3 regions of the Synechococcus sp. CS-205 genome follow, and region 3 is predicted to be linked to each of the others. Evidence: predicted binding sites of a transcription regulator. Region 3 holds the regulator's gene; each other region holds the start of a gene.
What was found. The regulator NtcA, encoded in region 3, controls nitrogen genes in cyanobacteria. The targets are predictions, from matches to a motif close to GTANCNNNNGNTAC.

Region 1 (5,854 bases), on a different contig from region 3:
AACTCAGAGCGCCGGGTCACCCTCTGCCCGGAGTTCCGGCGCCCCCCCGGACAGGCCAGACCCGACTGGCAGGTGTTCGCCGCCGTGGGCCGGCGCCTCGGATTCAAGAGCCAGTTCAGCTTCGAGTCGGCCGATCAGGTCTACGACGAGCTGGCCGCACTCACCGCGGGGCGACTCTGTGACCTCTCGGGGCTGAGCCATCAACTGCTCCAGGCCGAGGGGCCACAGCAGTGGCCTTACCCCGCCGGCAGCACCCCGACAGCCGAGGCCAAGCGCCTTTACGAGAACTGGGTCTTCCCCACCCCCTCCGGCCGGGCCCGCTTCATCGCCGAACATCCCCTGGGCCTGGCTGAGCCCCCCTGCGACACGTTCCCCCTGGTGCTCACCGTTGGCCGCTACCTCGGCCAGTGGCACACCATGACGCGCACGGCGAAGGTGCCTCGGCTGATGTCCATGCACCCCGAACCCCTGCTGGAAATCCATCCCGATGACGCCCTTGACCTTGGCCTCGAGAAGAACGGGATCGCGGCTGTGAGCTCACGCCGGGCCAGCCTGGTCACCAAGGTGCTGATCACCGATCGCATCCGGCCGGGAACCGTCTTTCTGCCGATGCACTGGGGCTTCATGCAGGAGGGGGCCTGCGAGGCCAATGCGCTGATGCACGAGCAGGCCTGCCAGGTTTCTGGCCAGCCGGAACTCAAGGCCACGGCTGTGCGCGTGGTCCCCGCCCCTCAGTCGAGCACTTCCAGCAAGGCCGCCGGCAGGTTGTGATGGTCGTGGCCCGGGCGGGCCAGCTTGCAGAGCGCAAACCGCTCCAACTCGCCCAGGCCATGCCATTCAGCCAGGCTGAGAGGCTTCCCCAGGGCGGCGGCCGCCTGCAGCACGGGCTCGGGAGGGGCGGCTGCCCCCTGCCAGGGCTCGGCGAACACCGGCGGCAGATCCCTGGCCTCTCCCTCTGCCATCGGGCGGGTGAGCGCACGGATATGGACGGCCATGGCGCGCAGGTCGTCGGGCCCGTCGGGCCAGAGCACCAGCTCCTGACGCTGGGCCTGATCAAGGGTGAGCCAGTGGCTGAGGCGCAGTTTGATGCCGGCCAGGTCGAGCTTCCGCCGCAGGCAGAGGGGGATGCAGCGCCAGTTCCCGATCAGGTCACGCTCAAACGCGAAGCAGCGGCTGGCCTGGCTGGTGGGCTCAGGAGGCATGGCGTCTCCAGGCGATCAGCTCATCGAGCTTCGCCAGAACCGAGCCTTTGCTCAGAAGCTCCCGCGCCAATTGGAGGCCCTCCTGAAGATCAGGAGCCCGGCCCGCCAGCCAGAGATAGGCACCGGCGTTCCAGAGCAACGGTGCCCGCAGAGGCCCGGCGCCGCCCAGGGCCGCCCGCGCCTGCGGGGCCCAGCTCTCGAGATCGATCCAGGGGGCGTCGGATTCGTAGCAGCCATGGTCGCGGGGGTGAAGGATCAATCGCTCCATCTCTCCATGGCGCACCCTGGCGGTGATGCAGGCCCGGCTGTTGGGAAGATCCGTGCTTCCCTCCAGGCCCTTGACGGTGATCAGATCCGTCTCACCGCAGAGCTGCAGAGACTTCCAGGCTCGGGCTTCGGTGGGGGGGTGCACAAAACCACTCACCATCAGGTGATCCCCCCGGTGGGCAGTCCAGAGCAGCTCAAGGCTGGCCACGGGGGGGCGTTTGCCCAGCTCTTCCCGGTACTGGTTGAGCGCTTCCGCCAGCGGGAAATGCTCAGGCTGGTGAAGGAGAGCCAGCCCGTGCTGATCAAGCCCCAGCTGCACGGATCCCAGATCCAGACCCAGCAGATTCAGGCCAAGGCCCCTGAAGAGCTCCATGGTTGTAACCCCGTACTTGACCGGCATCCGCCCTGCGCCCTGCAGCACCACTGGAATCCCTGCTGCGGCCAGCACCAGGGCGGTGAGGGGATACACGGGGGCCGTGCGGCTGCGGCCGTCGAAGGGGATGCCGAAGCAGATGGCGCGCCGATCGGTGCTGAGGTTCGGGCCCAGCCGGTGGTAGAGGTCGAGCATGCCGGCAAGCTCCTGGGGCTCAGGCCTGCGGATGCGGTGAGCGATCAGGAAGGCGCCGATCTGGGCTGGACTGGCCTGAGCGGTGAGCATCAGCTCCAGGGCCTCCTGGGCTTCCGCCCGAGTGAGCCCTGAACTGGTGTGCTCCCCACTTCCGATCCGGCGCAGCAGCTGCTTGAACCGCTCGCGGGCCGGCAGCTTGATCGCGGTGGCTGGATCGTGCTGGAGATCAGATGTCGTCGATGGCGTGGCCATGGGCGGCATCAGAAGCACCGATTGAGGAAGGTCTGGGCTCGATTGTGGCACCGCCCTCTGTGGCCAGGGATGGAGCCAGGAGCGCAGATGCCGCATCCCTGGCACAAAGAAGTATCAACTGATACAAAATTTTGTTGGTTGGGCTGGGGCGGGTCCCTGGCCTCGAACTTCCGTACCAACCGCTGCATCGCAACCCCCTCGCGATCGGGGAGGTTGCCCCAGTCGGTTCAGTCAGAGCCATGCGTTTCGCTGCCTGCCTGGGACTGCTGCTGGGCATGGCCCATGGCCTGATCACGGTCGAGCAGCGGCTCTCGAGCTCAGTTCATGCCGCCGAATGGTGGCCGTCGTCAGGAGACCTCAAGGAGCCGGCATTCCCATACTGAATGGGTCCACCGGTCCATTTCCTGCCATGGCGGCACCGTCTTCTCTGACCCGTTCACAGGATCGCCCCCTGCGCGTGGCAACGGCTTTCCTGGGCATGTTCGTGCTCGGCTCCCTCGCGGTTCAGCTGGTGGTCTCGACATCCCGCGGGTCATCGAGCGACTCCGGGGTGGCGCCTGTCGTGGCCCATCCGTCCACCCTCTGGCAGACCCTGGGCGAGCGCTGAAGACCTGAGCAGACCTGCAGCCGCCGTAGCCACGGCCACAGGCCTTCCGCCCTCAACAGCTGAGGATGAATCCAACGTTCTCCTCGTCTGAGTTCCCATGGCCGCTGACAGCCCTGATGCGCCAACGGCCGAGGGGCAGGCTCCATCTGAGCGGAAACTCACCAAACTCGAGCAGGCCAAGGCCGAGGTCTGCGGTCTGGATCTGGCCCCACGGCTGGAGGAGCTCGGCAGGGAGGGATGGGAATCCCTGGATGAGGCCACCCTCACGATCCATCTCAAGTGGCTGGGCATTTTCTTCAGACCCGTCACGCCGGGGCGCTTCATGTTGCGTCTGCGCATGCCCAACGGGGTGATCAGCGCCGATCAGCTGGAGGTGCTGGCGGATGCGGTCGATCGCTGCGGCGAGCACGGCAGTGCCGACATCACCACGCGCCAGAACATCCAGCTGCGGGGATTGCTGCTGGAGGACATGGCCCCCCTGTTGAGCGCCCTGGAGACGGTGGGACTCACCACCCGCCAGTCGGGCCACGACAACCCCCGGAATGTCACCGGCAATCCTCTGGCCGGGCTGGATCCTGAGGAATTCATCGACACCCGCCACCTGGTGAGCGCCATCCAGGCGACCCTGCTGGGCCCCGGCGGCCCCCGGAACCTCCCCCGCAAGTTCAACGTGGCGGTGGGTGGAGCGCCCGACAGCTTCCTGCTGCACAACGATCTGGCCTTTTTGCCAGCTCATCACAACGGGGAGCTGGGCTTCACGGTGATGGTGGGCGGCTTCTTCTCCGCCCAGCGCAACGAGCTGGCCATCCCCCTGGGGCTCTGGCTGCGGGGCGAGCAGCTGCCTGCGTTCAGCCTGGCGGTGCTGCGGCACTACGAACGGGAAGGCAGCCGCGAGAGCCGCAACAAGGCCCGGTTGATGTACATGATCGACGCCCTCGGCCTGGAGAACTACCGATCTCAGGTGCTGGAGAGCTTCGCGGACTTCGTGGGTATGGAGGACGCCGCCGCCACGCCAGCCCACGACGGTGCCCACCTGGTCTGTCGGGCCCCGCGCGACATCTGCGGTGTCCACGCCCAGAAGCAGGAGGGCCTGCACTGGGTCGGTCTGCACGTGCCGATGGGCCGCCTGGATGCAGCCAGCATGCTGGAGCTGGCCCGACTGGCCCGGGAGTTCGGCAGCGGCGAGCTGAGGCTGAGCGAAAGCCAGAACGCCCTGATCGCCGATGTGCCCGAAGGCAGGCTGGATGCGCTGCTGCAGGAGCCCCTGCTGGAGCGCTTCCAGGTGAGCCCAGGGCCTCTGCAGGCCGAAGCGGTGAGCTGCACCGGCAACCGGTACTGCAGCTTTGCCCTGATTCCCACCAAGAGCACGGCCCAGGCGGTGGTCGAGGAACTGGAGCGGCGCCTGGAGTTACCCCATGGGGTGCGCAGCCACTGGACCGGCTGCCCCAATGCCTGCGGCCAGCCCTACATGGGCCAGATCGGCCTGATGGGCGCCAAGACCCGGGTGGATGGCCAGATGGTGGAGGCCGCCAAGATCTTTCTGGGCGGCAGCATGGACGCCGACCCGAAACTGGCGACCCTGCACGACAAAGTCGTGCCCCTCAGCCAGCTGCCCGACGTGATGGAGGAACTGCTGGTGGAGCACTACGGCGCCCGCCGGCGCGTGGCATCGGGCTGACCCAGCCCCAGCGGAAGCCACGACGGGGCTGGGCGTCAGCGACTCTCTGAAGCCAGGCCTCGTCAAGGGTCTGAAGGGCCCGGCGGTCGTCGCAGGCCTGACCGCCATAGAGCAGGGAGGTGATGCGCTCGGGATCGATGTCGAGCGCGGCCACTTCCTGCCAGAGCCGTCGGGAGAGCTCCCGGTCGGCGCGGGCGAACTGGGCCTCGGCCAACTGACCCACCAGGGTGAACACCAGCTGCTGCTGCTTCCGCTCGGCGAAACTGGTGGGCACCGCCCCCCTGGCTCTGGTCCCGGGGCGGCCGCAGGCGCCTCGATCGGTTGAGAGTCCTGCGGGGGGGCGTTCCATGGCGACCTGATTCTGACGGCGTACTCCATTCCTTGCTAAAGGGAGCCAGCCCCCGAAGCCGCCCCACCCCACAAAACGTATCCATGGAGACACTTTGCGATCCAGCGCGCCGCCAGGGGGGCCCGTGATGGCCCGGGGACGACCCCAGTGAAAGCCCAGCCGTGGGAGCTGCCTCCCGAGGGGAGCAGCGAGCGCTGGCCCTGGCTGCGGCGCTTCAAGCGATCCGAAGCCGCGGAGATGACCCCCTGGCTCGAGGGCCTTGAGCGGGGCTCGATTCCGCCGGCCACCGACCTGATCGCGGTGCTGGTGGAGAAGCTGGATGGGGAACAGTCAGCGCGCCTGCTGCAGTGGTGGCTCAGCCAGGGCGAGAGCAACGACCCCGCCGTGGCGGCGCTGCGGCTGGAGCTGCTGGATCTGATCGGTCGGCGCCGCGACCCCGCCTGCGCCGCCCTGTTGCGCGCGGCCATCGCCACACGGCCGAGCGCGGCCCTGCTTCCCCTGCTCGGGCACCAGCGCGACAGCCAGGACTATCCCCGGCTCGAGCAGCTGGCGCGGCAGGCCGCCCCGGCACCGTTGCGCCGCGCCGCCCTCGAAGCCCTGGCTGTGGGGCTGAGCGTCTGGCCCGAAGCGGCTCTCCAGCAGCTGCTGATCGAGCTGAGCACCGACCTCGACGGCCCGCTGGCTTCCCAGGCGGTGGATTTGCTCGCCCGCCTGCCGAGGGCGCGCCCAGCCCTGGAGACGGTGCTCGGCCGCCCCCTGGATCCTGCGGTTGAGGCCCGCGCCAGGCGCCGGATGGCGGCGCTGCCACGCCTTCCGCTGCTGCTGGTGGTCCATGGCCGCGCCGGTGGGGTGATTCCCGAGGAACTGCAGGCCCTGGCCCTCGAGCTGGAGCGCCGCCGTCGCTCGCCCGTGCGCCTGCAGACCCTGAGTG
Region 2 (5,854 bases), on a different contig from region 3:
GGCGCGCATCGGACGGTCGATGACCATTGCAGAGGCAGGCCTGCGCTGGCGCAGCATCACGCGCTGCCTTTCGAACAAACGGTCATGATTTGTCACTAACGACTGGAGGTGCCCTCAGAAGTGAGAGCCCGGCTCCTGCAGAAACGCCAGCTCCTCGGCGCTGGATGGGCGCCCGAGGGCTTCGTTGCGGTGGGGGAAGCGACCGAAGCGGGCGATCACATCCCGATGGCGCCTGGCGAACTCCGTGGTCGTGTCATCGGTGAAGCGCTCGAACGGCCCCAGGCTCTGGTCCTGGATGGAGAGGTCTTCGCTGTGCATCAGAGGCATCAGCCAGAACTGACGCCGTTCGCGCAGGGGTTCGGCTTCGACCCAGTCCTTGGCGAGGGCCCGCTGGCTCAGCTCCAGGGCTGCGGCATCCCCAGCGAAGGCCCCAGGCTGCCCGCGCCAGAGCTGCCTGGGCAGCTGATCGAGCAGCAGCACCAGCGCCAGGGCTGACCCAGGCTCCTCGGCCCAGGCCTGCAGCTCCCCGGCCAGGGCGCGCTCGCACAGGGCCCCGAAGCGCTCGCGCACCTCCTGATCGAAGACGGGATCCTTGCGGAACCACTGGGCCGGCTGGCATTCCTCGAACCAGAAATGCAGCAGATCGTCGGCGCTCGTTCCGCTCATGCCAGCTCGAACAACAGCAGATCGGTGCCGGCAGCCCTGGCGGTGAGCCGGTCGGATCCGCCTGCTTGGAAACCGAGGCCATCACCAGAGCTCAGGGGCTGGGACTGCCCGGAGCTGCTCAGCTCCACGGCGCCCTCGATCAGCTGCAGCCAGGCGTGACGGCCACTCACCACGGGTAGGTCGAGGCTGTCGCCTGCACCGGGCTTGGCTCGCCACAGCCGCACCGGCCGGTGGATCGCCATGGCCCCGTCCGCCTGCTGGGGGTCGAGCAGCAGGGTCCACTGGTCGTCCACGGTGAACGTCTTCTGCTCATAGGCCGGTTCGATGCCGCGGCTTGCGGGTTCGATCCAGATCTGCAGCAGCCGGCAGGGACGGTCGGTTTCGTTGATCTCGCTGTGAACCACTCCGGTGCCGGCGCTCATGCGCTGCACCTCCCCCACCCTCAGGGCAGCGCCGTGGCCCATCGAATCGCGGTGGGTGAGCTCCCCCTCCAGCATCACCGTGATGATCTCCATGTCCCTGTGGGGATGCATCCCGAAGCCACGCCCCGGCGCGATCGTGTCCTCGTTGATCACCAGCAGGGGGCCATAGCCCACCCAGGCAGGGTCGTAGTGGTGTCCGAAGCTGAAGGTGTGCCGGCTCTCGAGCCAGTCGAGACGGCCATGGAAGCGCTCAGCCGCCGGGCGAAGAACCGTTTGGGTGTTCATGGCTGCAGGGGAGGCAGGAATGCGAAGCCTGCCGTTGAAGTCGGGGTTCCATGGTCTAATCCTCTGCCCCCGGCGCAGCGGAGCTGGCAGTGGGGTTATCCGGCTCCTGGCTGGGAACGGCCCGGCCCGGTCTCTGCCGGTGGCAGCGATGGTGGATTCAACGGGTCACCGCAGCTGAGGCTCACAGTCCAAGGGCGGACCATGTCATCAGATACACACCTCGTAGCCGCTGTTACCGAAGACGAGCGGTTCCTATGGATTAATTATTTATAGACAAGCGCGCATTTTTTTGAAGCGCTTCTAAGCATATTGCGATTTATTCGCCCTCCCTGGTCTTAGCCAGCGCAGGCGGGTTGGGGTTTTGCGCCGACCAGCGTTCAGCGGGTGTCCTCCATTCAGTTTATTTAAGCCATCTGCCGTCAAGCTGCTTTGCCAGCTTAATCGGATCAGTTCAACCACAAACGTCAGCAAATCCATGGACTACGTATTACCAAACGAGCTCGTCGACGGCATGATTCTTGCTGGGGGCAAGAAATCCGGGGTGAGTATCAAAAACCTTCTGCTGCGAGGTTTTTATTCCGGATCTGTCCTTGGGTTGGCTTTGTGCCTTGCTCTGACCATCATGGTCCAGACCGGGATCCCCTGGATTGGCTCTCTCATCTTCCCGTTCGGATTCGCCAGCATCGTGCTGTTCGGCATGGAGTTGGTAACCGGCAACTTTGCCCTTCTTCCAATGGCGGTGTGGGCCGGTAAGACCACCTGGAGCAAAACCTTCCGCAACTGGATCTGGGTCTGGATCGGTAATTTCCTCGGTACTGGCCTGGTGGGCATCCTGTTTGCCATCAGCCTGACCAGTGGCGGCACTGCGGATCTGGCTTCAGGTACAGGTGACTGGGTCGCCGTCGCCAACAAGATCATTGGACTGAACAAGGCCAACGTGATCGTGAAGTATCAGAATCTTGGAGCCCTGGGCTTCTTTCTGGCTTTTCTGCGCGGAGTCATCGCCAATTGGCTGGTGTGTCTCGGCGTCACCATGGCCCTGGTCAGCAAGAGTGTGCCCGGAAAGATTCTTGCCTGCTGGCTGCCGATCACGGCCTTCCAGGCCCTTGGCATGGAGCACATCGTGGTCAATATGTTTCTGCACACAACCGGTCCAATGCTGGGCTCCGGCGTGAGCTTCGCCCAGGTGGCCTTCTGGAACTATCTTCCCGTGACGATCGGCAACATCGTTGGAGGGATGGTCTTCATCGGAATGCTCTTCTACAGCACGCACCGCTCGCCGATCAGCAATGTGCTGCCACCTCAGCATGATGAAAAACTGGAGAGGGAGCTGGCCGCCGAGCTTGGAGCTCGCTGATCACAGCTTCATCAAGGGATCTGGTCTCACCCCGTAGGCATCGATCATCAAAAAGGCCGGGCAGTGTGAAGCTGCCCGGCTAGTTTCATGAGAGCTTGTTCAAGCCGTTACCACTTCTTGTAGGGCAAGAACTTCCCAGACATCGTGATCTGGACGCGATCGCCGGATGGATTCTCCTCTTTGTCCACCTCAATCGTGAAGTCGATGGCGCTCATGATGCCATCTCCAAACTTCTCCTGGATCACATCCTTAAGAGGCATTCCATACACCTGCATGATCTCGTAAAAGCGATAGATCAGCGGGTCGGTCGGAATCACTGGATCCAGGGAGCCCTTCGTGGGGTAGTCCTGAATGGCCGCGGTCGTGGTGGCATCCAGGCCAAGAATCTCGGCCAGTTGAGCTGCTTCCTCTGGCGAGGCCGTAGCCTGCCCGTGGAAGAGGGACGCAATCCAGACTTCGTCGCGCCCCAGAGACTGCTCGAGCTGGGCGAAGGTGATGCCCTTGGCCTTTTTCGCCGCCATCAGAGTGGCAGATAATGAGGCTGACATTCGGAACACGGGATCGTTAGTACTCCTCCAGTGTTGGCGCTCATGCCCATTGGGTTGGGAGCAACAGCTACGAAGTCACGGCTGCGCCACCTGAATGATCCACGCTGAATGCGCCGATCTGTTCATTCCCTTCGGCGCTCCCCTGACCGGCCAGGGTTGTCGCTGTTGTGTGGGTTGGTTCAGTAATTGGCCCCGCTGCGCCGCTTGTGCACGGCGGTGGTGCCGGAGGCATCCAGCAGGGAACCGTGGCTCACTTCGGCGTAGATCAACCAGTGATCGCCGCATTCCATCCGCTGGCTCACCCGCGCCTCCAGCCAGGCCAGAGCTTCGGGCAGCACCGGTTGCCCCCCTGGGCTGTTCTCCAGCTCCAGGCCGGCGAAACGATCGGCGCCGGGTGGGAAAGGCTGCAGAAACTGCTTCATCGGGCCGCTTTCACGGCCTGCGGCCAGCACATTGAGGGCGAACCCATCGCCCACGTGCAGCAGCGCTTCGACGGCGCGGTCCCTGGCCACCGCCACGGTGAACCCGGGTGGGTTGAAACTGGCCTGGCTGACCCAGCTGGCCACCATGGCCCCCGACAGCGCGTCCTTCCCTTCACCCTTGCGGGCGGTCAGCACGCACAGGGAACCCACCACCCGCCCGAGGGCCAGCACGGCCGGGTTGCTGCGGCTTTCGCTCAGGCCACCGGCGGCCACCCGCTTCTGGCGTTTGTGGCGCTGCTGCAGCTCTCGGCCCAGGGCCGTGCCGGTTTCCTCGAGGCGTTTGAGGGTGGCACCGTCGGGGCTGAACTTCACCCGGATCGGCTCGAAGGCGAAGCGGAAGCCGCCGTCGCGCAGTTTGCTTTCCAGCAGGTCGATCGCCTCACCACTCCAGCCGAAGCTGCCGAACACGCCAACCGGCTTGTCGCGGTCGCCCTCCGCCAGCAGGGTGCCCAGGGCGGAGACGATCGGTGTGGGGGCATGGCCCCCGAGGGTGGGGGAGCCGATCATCAGCGCGTCGCAGCCGCGGATGGTCTGCAGGAGCTGCTCGGGGGGCGCGAATTCACAGTTCAGGCTCTCGACCCGCACTCCAGTGCGCGCCACCCCCTGGGCCAGGGCGTCGGCGATGGCGGCCGTGTTGCCGTAGGCGCTGGCATAGAGCAGGGCCACCGAGAGCTGGGCTTTCTCCTGGCTCTCCCCCCAGCGGCGGTAGTCGGCCAGCAGGCTGCGCCAGCTTTCGCTGATCGCCGGGCCATGGCCGGGCGCGATCGTGCGGATCGGCAGCTCATCGAGGCGGTCGACCACCGTTTCCACCTGGCGGGCCATCGGCGCCATCAGGCAGTCGTAGAAGTAGCGGCGATCTTCCTCGGTGCTGTCGCGGTTGGCTTCGGCCCAGACCTCGCTGCAGCGGTGGGCGGCGAAGAACTTGCCGCTCATCAGCAGGCCCGTGCGCTCCTCGAAGGCCACCAGGGCGCTGGGCCAGCGGGGGGTGGGGGTGGGGATCAGGCTGAGGCGGAACCCCTGCGCCAGCTCACGGCTGACCTCCTGCTTGACCACATCGATCGGGGGCAGGGGGGGCAGCGGCGGCTCCGGCTCCGCATCGGCGGGAGTGGGCTTTCGCTGGCTCCAGAGCTCCTCGAGCAGGCGTGCTCCGGCATTGGAGGCCACCAGCATCAGGGCCGGCCAGCGCGACGCCAGTTCCCGCAGCAGGGCCACCCGGTTGGGGTTGAGGTGGCCCACCACCACCTTCAGCGCCGCGTCCGCCGGCACCAGCTCGCCCAGCCGCTCCAGGAAAGGGCCGGAGAACGAGGCCCCCGGCGGATGGACCAGCACCGGCGGCACCATGGCACCTGAGCTGGTGGCGCCAGCCTCGAACAGAAAGGCGTTGGCGGTGGTGCCTCGCTCCAGGCCGTACTCGACTTCGAAGCGGAGGCGGTTGGGGCTGAGGCCCCGCAGGCAGACCAGGCCTGACTCGATCGGCAGCACGATCACACGCCGGTCTGCCGCCGCTGCAGCGGTGGCGGGCGCGGCGGGAGAGGAAGAGGCCATCAGTAGTGGTTGCCCACCTTGCGGTGGTGCACGGCGGTGGTGGCCTCACTGTCGGCCACCGTGCCTTCCTCCACCTCGGCATAGATGATCCAGTGGTCGGGACCCTCCATCCGCTGGGCCACCCGGCAGCCCAGGAAGGCAAGCGCATCCCCCAGCACGGGGCCGCCGCTGGAGACTCCATCGAGGGTGGCCACACCGGAGAATCGATCGGCCCCGGGGGGGAAGCGCTTGAGGAAGTGGCGCAGCAGCTCCTGGTGGTTGTCCTCACGCAGGATGTTGAGCACGAAGCGGTCGCCCACCTGCATCAGGGCTTCGATCGCCCGATCCTTGGCCACGGCGATCGAGAGCCCTGGCGGATCGAAGCTGGCCTGGCTCACCCAGCTGGCCACCATGGCGCTGCTGCGCTCCCCCTGGCGGGCGGTCACGATGTAGAGCCCGCCGCTGAGTCGACCGAGGGCCTTGTCGAGGTCGCCATCGAGCGACTTCATCGCCGCGATCGTGCGGGCGCGGGTGAGCAGCTGGCCCAGGTCGGTGCCGGCCTCCTCGCAG
Region 3 (5,854 bases):
CTCGTCTTCGGACCGAAGCGTTTGCCTGAGCTGGGCCGCACCCTCGGCCGCACCCTCAAGGGGTTTCAGTCGGCCTCCAGCCAGTTTGAGCAGGAATTCCGCAAGGCCGTCGACACCGAAACGGTCTCCACCACCATCCTTGAGTCTGAAGCCGGTGCTGCCGATGCCAGCGCCGGCGATCCCAACCCTCCGTCCCCGTCAAGCTGAGCGTTGTCTCTGCAACTCGCTGCCGACCTGCAGCTGCTTGTCGGGCTCGGCAATCCCGGCGAGAAGTACGCCCAGACCCGCCACAACGTGGGCTTCATGGCCCTGGATCAGCTCGCTCAGCAGGAAGGCGCCCAATTCCGGCAGAACGGCAAGCTGCAGGGGGCCATCGCCGAGATCGGCCATGGCCCCACCCGCCTGCGCCTGCTCAAGCCCAGCACCTACATGAATGAGAGTGGCCGCTCGATCCGGTCCACCCTCAACTGGTTCGGACTCCGTCCCGATCAGATGCTGGTACTGGTGGACGACATGGATCTTTCCCTGGGGCGCCTGCGCCTGCGCCGCTCCGGCAGTGCAGGTGGCCACAACGGCCTGCGCAGCGCCATCAGTCATCTGGGCAGCCAGGACTTCGCCCGGCTGCGGATCGGCATCGGTGCCCCGGCCCAGGATCCCGCCCTGCGCAAAGCCCGTACGATTTCCCATGTGCTGGGTCGCTTCGAAGTCGCTGAGCGGCCCCTTGTGCAGGAGGTGCTGGCCGAAGTGCTCGAGGGGGTCGGCCTCATCCGCACCCGGGGGTATGAGCGAGCCGGCACCCGTCTGAACAGTTTTCAGCCCACCCCTGCCTGACGCTGGAGGCGTCACTGTGCCCCATGCCCTGATCCCGTGAGCCGTCTGCCCGCCACCACCGCCCAGCTGCGGGTGCTGCACCAGAGCTTCAGCCATCAGCTGCTGGAGGGCGAGGTGGCTGCCGGTGGCTTCCACTGGACCTTTCGCTGGGCGTTCGGCCGGGGAGAACTGACGGTGGAGCCTTCCTTGGGCCGTGCCCTGATCCAGGACGCCCTGCTTCGTTTTCTGCTCCAGCTCGACTATCAGCTCGAGCCCGGTGGCGACTACGCCTTCACCGTGCGGGCCAAGTTCTAGGGCGGCGCCAGGGGGTGGTTCAGGAACCGCTCCAGCAGCAACTGGGCCACCACATCATCCCAGTCGCGGGGAGGTTGGCGCAGCCCCCTGGGCAACAACCGGCGCCAGCCCGTTGCCGGGTGGAGTTCCCAGAAGCGCTGGCGTGCCGCCAGGGTGGTCCCATGCTCCTCCACCAGCAGCACCGGCAGTGGCCATTGGTCCAGCCGCCGTTTCCAGCAGTCGCTGCCGGTGCCATTGCCGAGGATCACCGCCACCACGTCCCCCTGCTCCAGCCAGCCTTCCAGCCGGCCCCAGGCCTGCTCGGGCGACATCACCGCGGCTTCGAGCACCTGGTGCCGCAGCTGGTCGGTGCGCACCAGTCCACACTTGCTGAGACCCGGATCGAGCCCGGCCAGAGCGCCCTCGCCTGGCAGATCGGCTGGATCCTGGAGAGCCGAGCGGATCATGGCCGCCCCGGGCCCATCCGTTCCGGCCGTGGTTCGCTGGGGACCGCGGCCAGGCGGAGCTCGAGCACCAGAGGGTCAGGGGTTTCCGCGTCGCGGAGTGCCACAGCCTCCAGGGTCACGGTCTGCCCGAGGGGCCGCTCACTCAGTTCTCGCCCCAGCCGGTTGAAGGTGGCCACATCGAACTGGACCCCATCGGCGATCGAGCCCTGGCGCTGGGCCTTCGCAAAGGAGGCCGCCAGCAGCAGATTGAGGCGGCTGCGCACCTGTTCGCTGGAGCGCTCATTGCCCTCCAGCACCGTGGACGCCATCAGATCGCCCTGGCGCAGCACCTGGCGGTTGGGCCTGAGGTCGGGGAATCCCAGCACCTGGTCTTCGCCGCGCAGCACGTTGGCAGCCGAGAGGATGCTCACCACCCAGGGCCCTCCCCGGGAGATGCGGGCTTCGAGCGTGGCGATGTCCTGCCGCGGTACCAGCAGGATCTGCCGGTTGGGGTCTTCCCCGGGCAGAACCCGCTGGAAGGCATTCAGATTGGCCTGACGCAGCAGCGCCACGACCGCTTCCCTGGCCTCGGCCCCGTTGCGGGGCTTCACCTTGGCCGTGGCCAAGGGCTGACCGCTGCTGAGCACCACGTCGCCGCGACGCAGGGCGATCAGTTTCTCCTCCAGTCCCTTGAGCTCGGCCTCACCGGCACTGATCAGGCCGCGCACCCGGGCCAGTTCCGTCTCGGTCCTGTGGATGTCCTGGTCCCTGGCGCGGATGTCCTGGTTGAGTCGATTGCGCTGGGCCAGCAGTTGCTGTCGCTGGGTCTGCAGGGGCTTCAGTTCCCCGCGCAACCGGCGCGCCTGGATCTCGGCGGCCGTGAGCTGACGGCGGGTCTGCTCCCGATCGCGGCGGGCACGCTTCAGGGCCGCCTCCACGCGGGCCTGCTCCTGCTTGCTCAGGCGCAGATTTTTCTCACTGCGGCGCAGGGTGGTGCGGCTCTCGAGCAGCCGTGCCTGCAGGGCGTCGAGTTCGAACAGCCCGACGCGCAACCGTTCGCTCACCGCCAGCATCAGGCCGAGGGAGACGGCACTGATCAGGCTGCCCGTGAGCACGGTGATCAGCACGGCCGTGTTGCGCGGCCGCAGGTTGAACAGACTGAGCCTGGCCTTGCCGACCCGGCTCCCGAGCCGGTCGCCCAGGGTGGCCAGCACCCCTCCGAGGGCCAGGAGCGCCAGAATCAGCAGCCAGCCGGACACAGCGCCGTGCGTGTGGTCCCAGTATCAGTGGCGGTGGCAACCGGCTCAGCTGAAACGCTTGGCGAGGGCGACCGGATCGAAGACCGTGATCTTCTTGCGATCGATCTGCACCAGCCCTGACTGGCGCAGATCGCCCAGCAGGCGGGTGATCGTGACCCGGGTTGATCCGATCGCCTCGGCAATCGCCTGATGGGAGAGGCGCAGGTCGATCGTGATGCCTTCGCTGCCTGGCACACCGAAATCCCGGCAGAGCACCAGCAGAAAACTCACCAGCCGCGACGACATGTCCCTGTGGGTGAGGGTCTCGATCATCGTTTCGGTCTGCAGGATCCGGGAGGAGAGGCCCAGCAGCAGCAGCAGCCCCACGCTCGAGTCCTGCTCGATGGCCCGCCGCACCGAGCCGGCCGGGGCGGCCACCAGCTCGACCCGGGTGAAGGCCACCGCGTGGTAGAAGCGATCGGACCGTTGACCGGTGAGCAGAGAGAGCACCCCGAACAGGCTGTTTTCCCGCAGCAGGGCCACGGTGATCTCCTCGCCCGATTCATAGACCCGCGAGAGGCGGACCGCTCCGCGACGCAGCAGGTAGACCCGCTCGGCCGGATCACCGGGGAAGAAGATCGTTTTGCCCCGCTCCACGCTTTCGATCACGCAGCCGCTCAGCCCGCGCATCACATCCAGAAGCGTGTTGGCGCCGTTGGCGGCTGCGGCCAGTCCGACGGGAGCCGGTGTCGAAGGGCCGCCGGTTCGGCTGAATCCGCGCATCGCGCCAACCATGTTTCGGCGGAGCAGGTGTGAGATGGACGGTAAGGATCGCCAATGGCGCGCCTTGTAGTGTCCGACACCTATCAACAGTATCAACGCAGGCCCGGCGAGAGCAGAGCTCGGAGAGTGGTACGGACGTTCGCACTAGGGATGGTGGCGAAGTCTTGCTGGCGGCCCGGACGCCGCTACATTCAGGACCGCGCTTCCCTTGGGGTGTTGATGACGGCCAGCCTGCGCAACGCCTCCCATGAGTCGCGCCATCCCCTGCGCGCCGTGCCGGCCTCCCGGCCGGTGCCGCCGCCCCGCCCCCGGGCAGCGCTGGCCAGGCCCGAAGGCCTGCTTCAGGTGCACACAGCCCCCTTCCGCGGGAGTTTCGGAGGGGTGTTCAGCCAGGCCCTGCGCACAGCCGGGCTGGGCAGTCGGGTGCTGATCAGCCAGTTCCTCAAGGGTGGGGTCGACCAGGGGCCTGGCCGCAGCCTCAGCCTCTGCGGCCGCCTGCAGTGGTTGCGCCCGGCCGTGGCCTCCTGTCTCACCGAGCCTGCCGACCGGGAGCAGGTGTCGGTGCGCGCCGCCGTGGAGGAGGTGTGGGCTTTCAGCCGTGATCAGCTGATGGAGGCGGCGGTGGATCTGATGGTTCTCGACGAACTTGGACTGGCGATCGAGCTGGGGTACCTCCCAGGGGGGGAGGTGATCAGCACCCTTGAGCAACGACCGGCCCACCTGGATGTGATCCTCACGGGTCCGGCCATGCCCCTGGAGCTGCTGGGCATGGCCGATCAGGTCACCCAGCTGCGGCGCGGGGGTGCCCCATGCTGAAGAACGACCGCTGGATCAATGCCAGGGCCGTTGAAGGGATGATCGAGCCCTTCCAGCCTGACCTGGTGAGGCACCTGGCTCCGGACACCGCCTCCCGGCCGGTGCTGAGTTTCGGCTGTTCCTCCTACGGCTACGACCTGCGCCTCTCGCCTCGGGAATTCCTGATCTTCCGGCACGTGCCTGGCACGGTGATGAACCCCAAGCGGTTCAACCCAGACAACCTTGAGCCTGCGCCACTCCACCACGACGACGACGGTGATTTCTTCATCCTGCCGGCCCATTCCTATGGACTCGGCGTCGCACTGGAGAAACTGAAAGTCCCCCCAACGATCACTGTGATCTGTCTGGGCAAGAGCACCTATGCCCGGCTGGGCATCATCGTGAACACCACGCCGGCCGAGGCCGGCTGGCAGGGCCACCTCACCCTCGAGTTCAGCAACTCCTCCGGGGCCGACTGCCGCATCTATGCCAACGAAGGTATCACCCAGCTGCTGTTCTTCGAAGGAGATCCCTGCGAAACCACCTATCAGGATCGTGCCGGTAAATATCAGCATCAGCCGGAGCGCGTCACTCTGGCCAAGGTCTGAATCAGTGGAGGGGCCAGCTCGGGCTCAGGGCAGCCCCATGGCCCGGCGCACCTGACCGATGCAGGGCAGCCCGCTCGGGCAGAGACGAATCACCCGTCCATTGACCACAAACAGGGTCTCGCTCTCCTGCAGGGCAGAGCCTCTCCCCGCCTGGGAACCTCGTGCGCCCGGCGCTGAGAGCATGCCGAAGGAATCGCTGCCGCCGCCTGCTCCAGGAGTGAGCATCCAGCCTTCGACGGATCTGAGCAGGTTGGTGTATCCCGGAGCAGAGGCCCCTTGCAGGGTTCCCTGGATGGCGGCCGCTCCCGCTGCATCGATCAGCGTCTGGCCGTGGGCGGCCGGGGCGATCAGCAGCAGGAGCAGCAGCAGCGGCGGCATCGATGGGCTTGCAGAGGGTCTTGCAGGCACAGGTGGTCAGGGGGCCAGGCGCGCTTTGTGCAGCCGGGAACGGCCATACCAGGTGGCGATCTCCGGAGCCCACGACTCCAGGTGGGGCCAGATCAGATCACAGAGCTGGCGGATCTCCAGCTGTGCATCCAGCTTGGCCCGCAGATCGAGAAAATGCAGCAGTGCGCGCAGGCTGAAGCTCGCCACGAAGTGCTGGCGGTAGTCGAAAGGGAGGATGCCGCGGGCGTGTTCCTCGGCGAAGCCTGCCGCCAGCAGATCCCGATACCGCTCTGCCGCCTTCCGGCAGAGGTCGAGGTCGAGGGCTCGCTGCTCGGCTGTGTACTCGTATTTCTTGCCCTGGCGATCGCTGTAGGACCCCACCGGGCGCAGGTAGAACACCTCCTCCAGCTCCAGGTCTCCGTTGGCGGCGCGGCAGATGCGATCGCCGGTGTAGCGCATCGACTGCACATCGAAACTCACCCCGACCCGGTGG

Region 1: KQ297_RS04055 (anthranilate phosphoribosyltransferase family protein) is a predicted target of NtcA. The motif match lies at 2,401-2,414, and genes of this name have one in related genera.
Region 2: cynS (cyanase) is a predicted target of NtcA. The motif match lies at 3,336-3,349, and genes of this name have one in related genera.

Annotation. Positions count from the first base shown of each region.
Region 1 covers NZ_JAHLZB010000017.1:15,716-21,569, forward strand. The annotation lists gene KQ297_RS04045 (molybdopterin oxidoreductase family protein) at 1-771, shown strand, start outside; gene KQ297_RS04050 (nitrate reductase associated protein) at 732-1,202, opposite strand; gene KQ297_RS04055 (anthranilate phosphoribosyltransferase family protein) at 1,192-2,289, opposite strand; gene KQ297_RS04060 (hypothetical protein) at 2,529-2,672, shown strand; gene KQ297_RS04065 (hypothetical protein) at 2,747-2,896, shown strand; gene KQ297_RS04070 (ferredoxin--nitrite reductase) at 2,994-4,574, shown strand; gene KQ297_RS04075 (hypothetical protein) at 4,498-4,923, opposite strand; gene KQ297_RS04080 (CbiX/SirB N-terminal domain-containing protein) at 5,071-5,854, shown strand, end outside.
Region 2 covers NZ_JAHLZB010000005.1:11,518-17,371, reverse strand. The annotation lists gene KQ297_RS00670 (DUF924 family protein) at 115-666, opposite strand; gene KQ297_RS00665 (pirin family protein) at 663-1,373, opposite strand; gene KQ297_RS00660 (formate/nitrite transporter family protein) at 1,849-2,730, shown strand; gene cynS (cyanase) at 2,838-3,278, opposite strand; gene KQ297_RS00650 (diflavin flavoprotein) at 3,458-5,305, opposite strand; gene KQ297_RS00645 (diflavin flavoprotein) at 5,305-5,854, opposite strand, start outside.
Region 3 covers NZ_JAHLZB010000038.1:42,858-48,711, forward strand. The annotation lists gene KQ297_RS09610 (TatA/E family twin arginine-targeting protein translocase) at 1-207, shown strand, start outside; gene pth (aminoacyl-tRNA hydrolase) at 211-831, shown strand; gene KQ297_RS09620 (DUF3146 family protein) at 868-1,125, shown strand; gene KQ297_RS09625 (resolvase) at 1,122-1,571, opposite strand; gene KQ297_RS09630 (DUF3084 domain-containing protein) at 1,568-2,809, opposite strand; gene ntcA (global nitrogen regulator NtcA) at 2,855-3,583, opposite strand; gene KQ297_RS09640 (cob(I)yrinic acid a,c-diamide adenosyltransferase) at 3,791-4,387, shown strand; gene dcd (dCTP deaminase) at 4,381-4,974, shown strand; gene KQ297_RS09650 (hypothetical protein) at 4,999-5,352, opposite strand; gene thyX (FAD-dependent thymidylate synthase) at 5,389-5,854, opposite strand, start outside.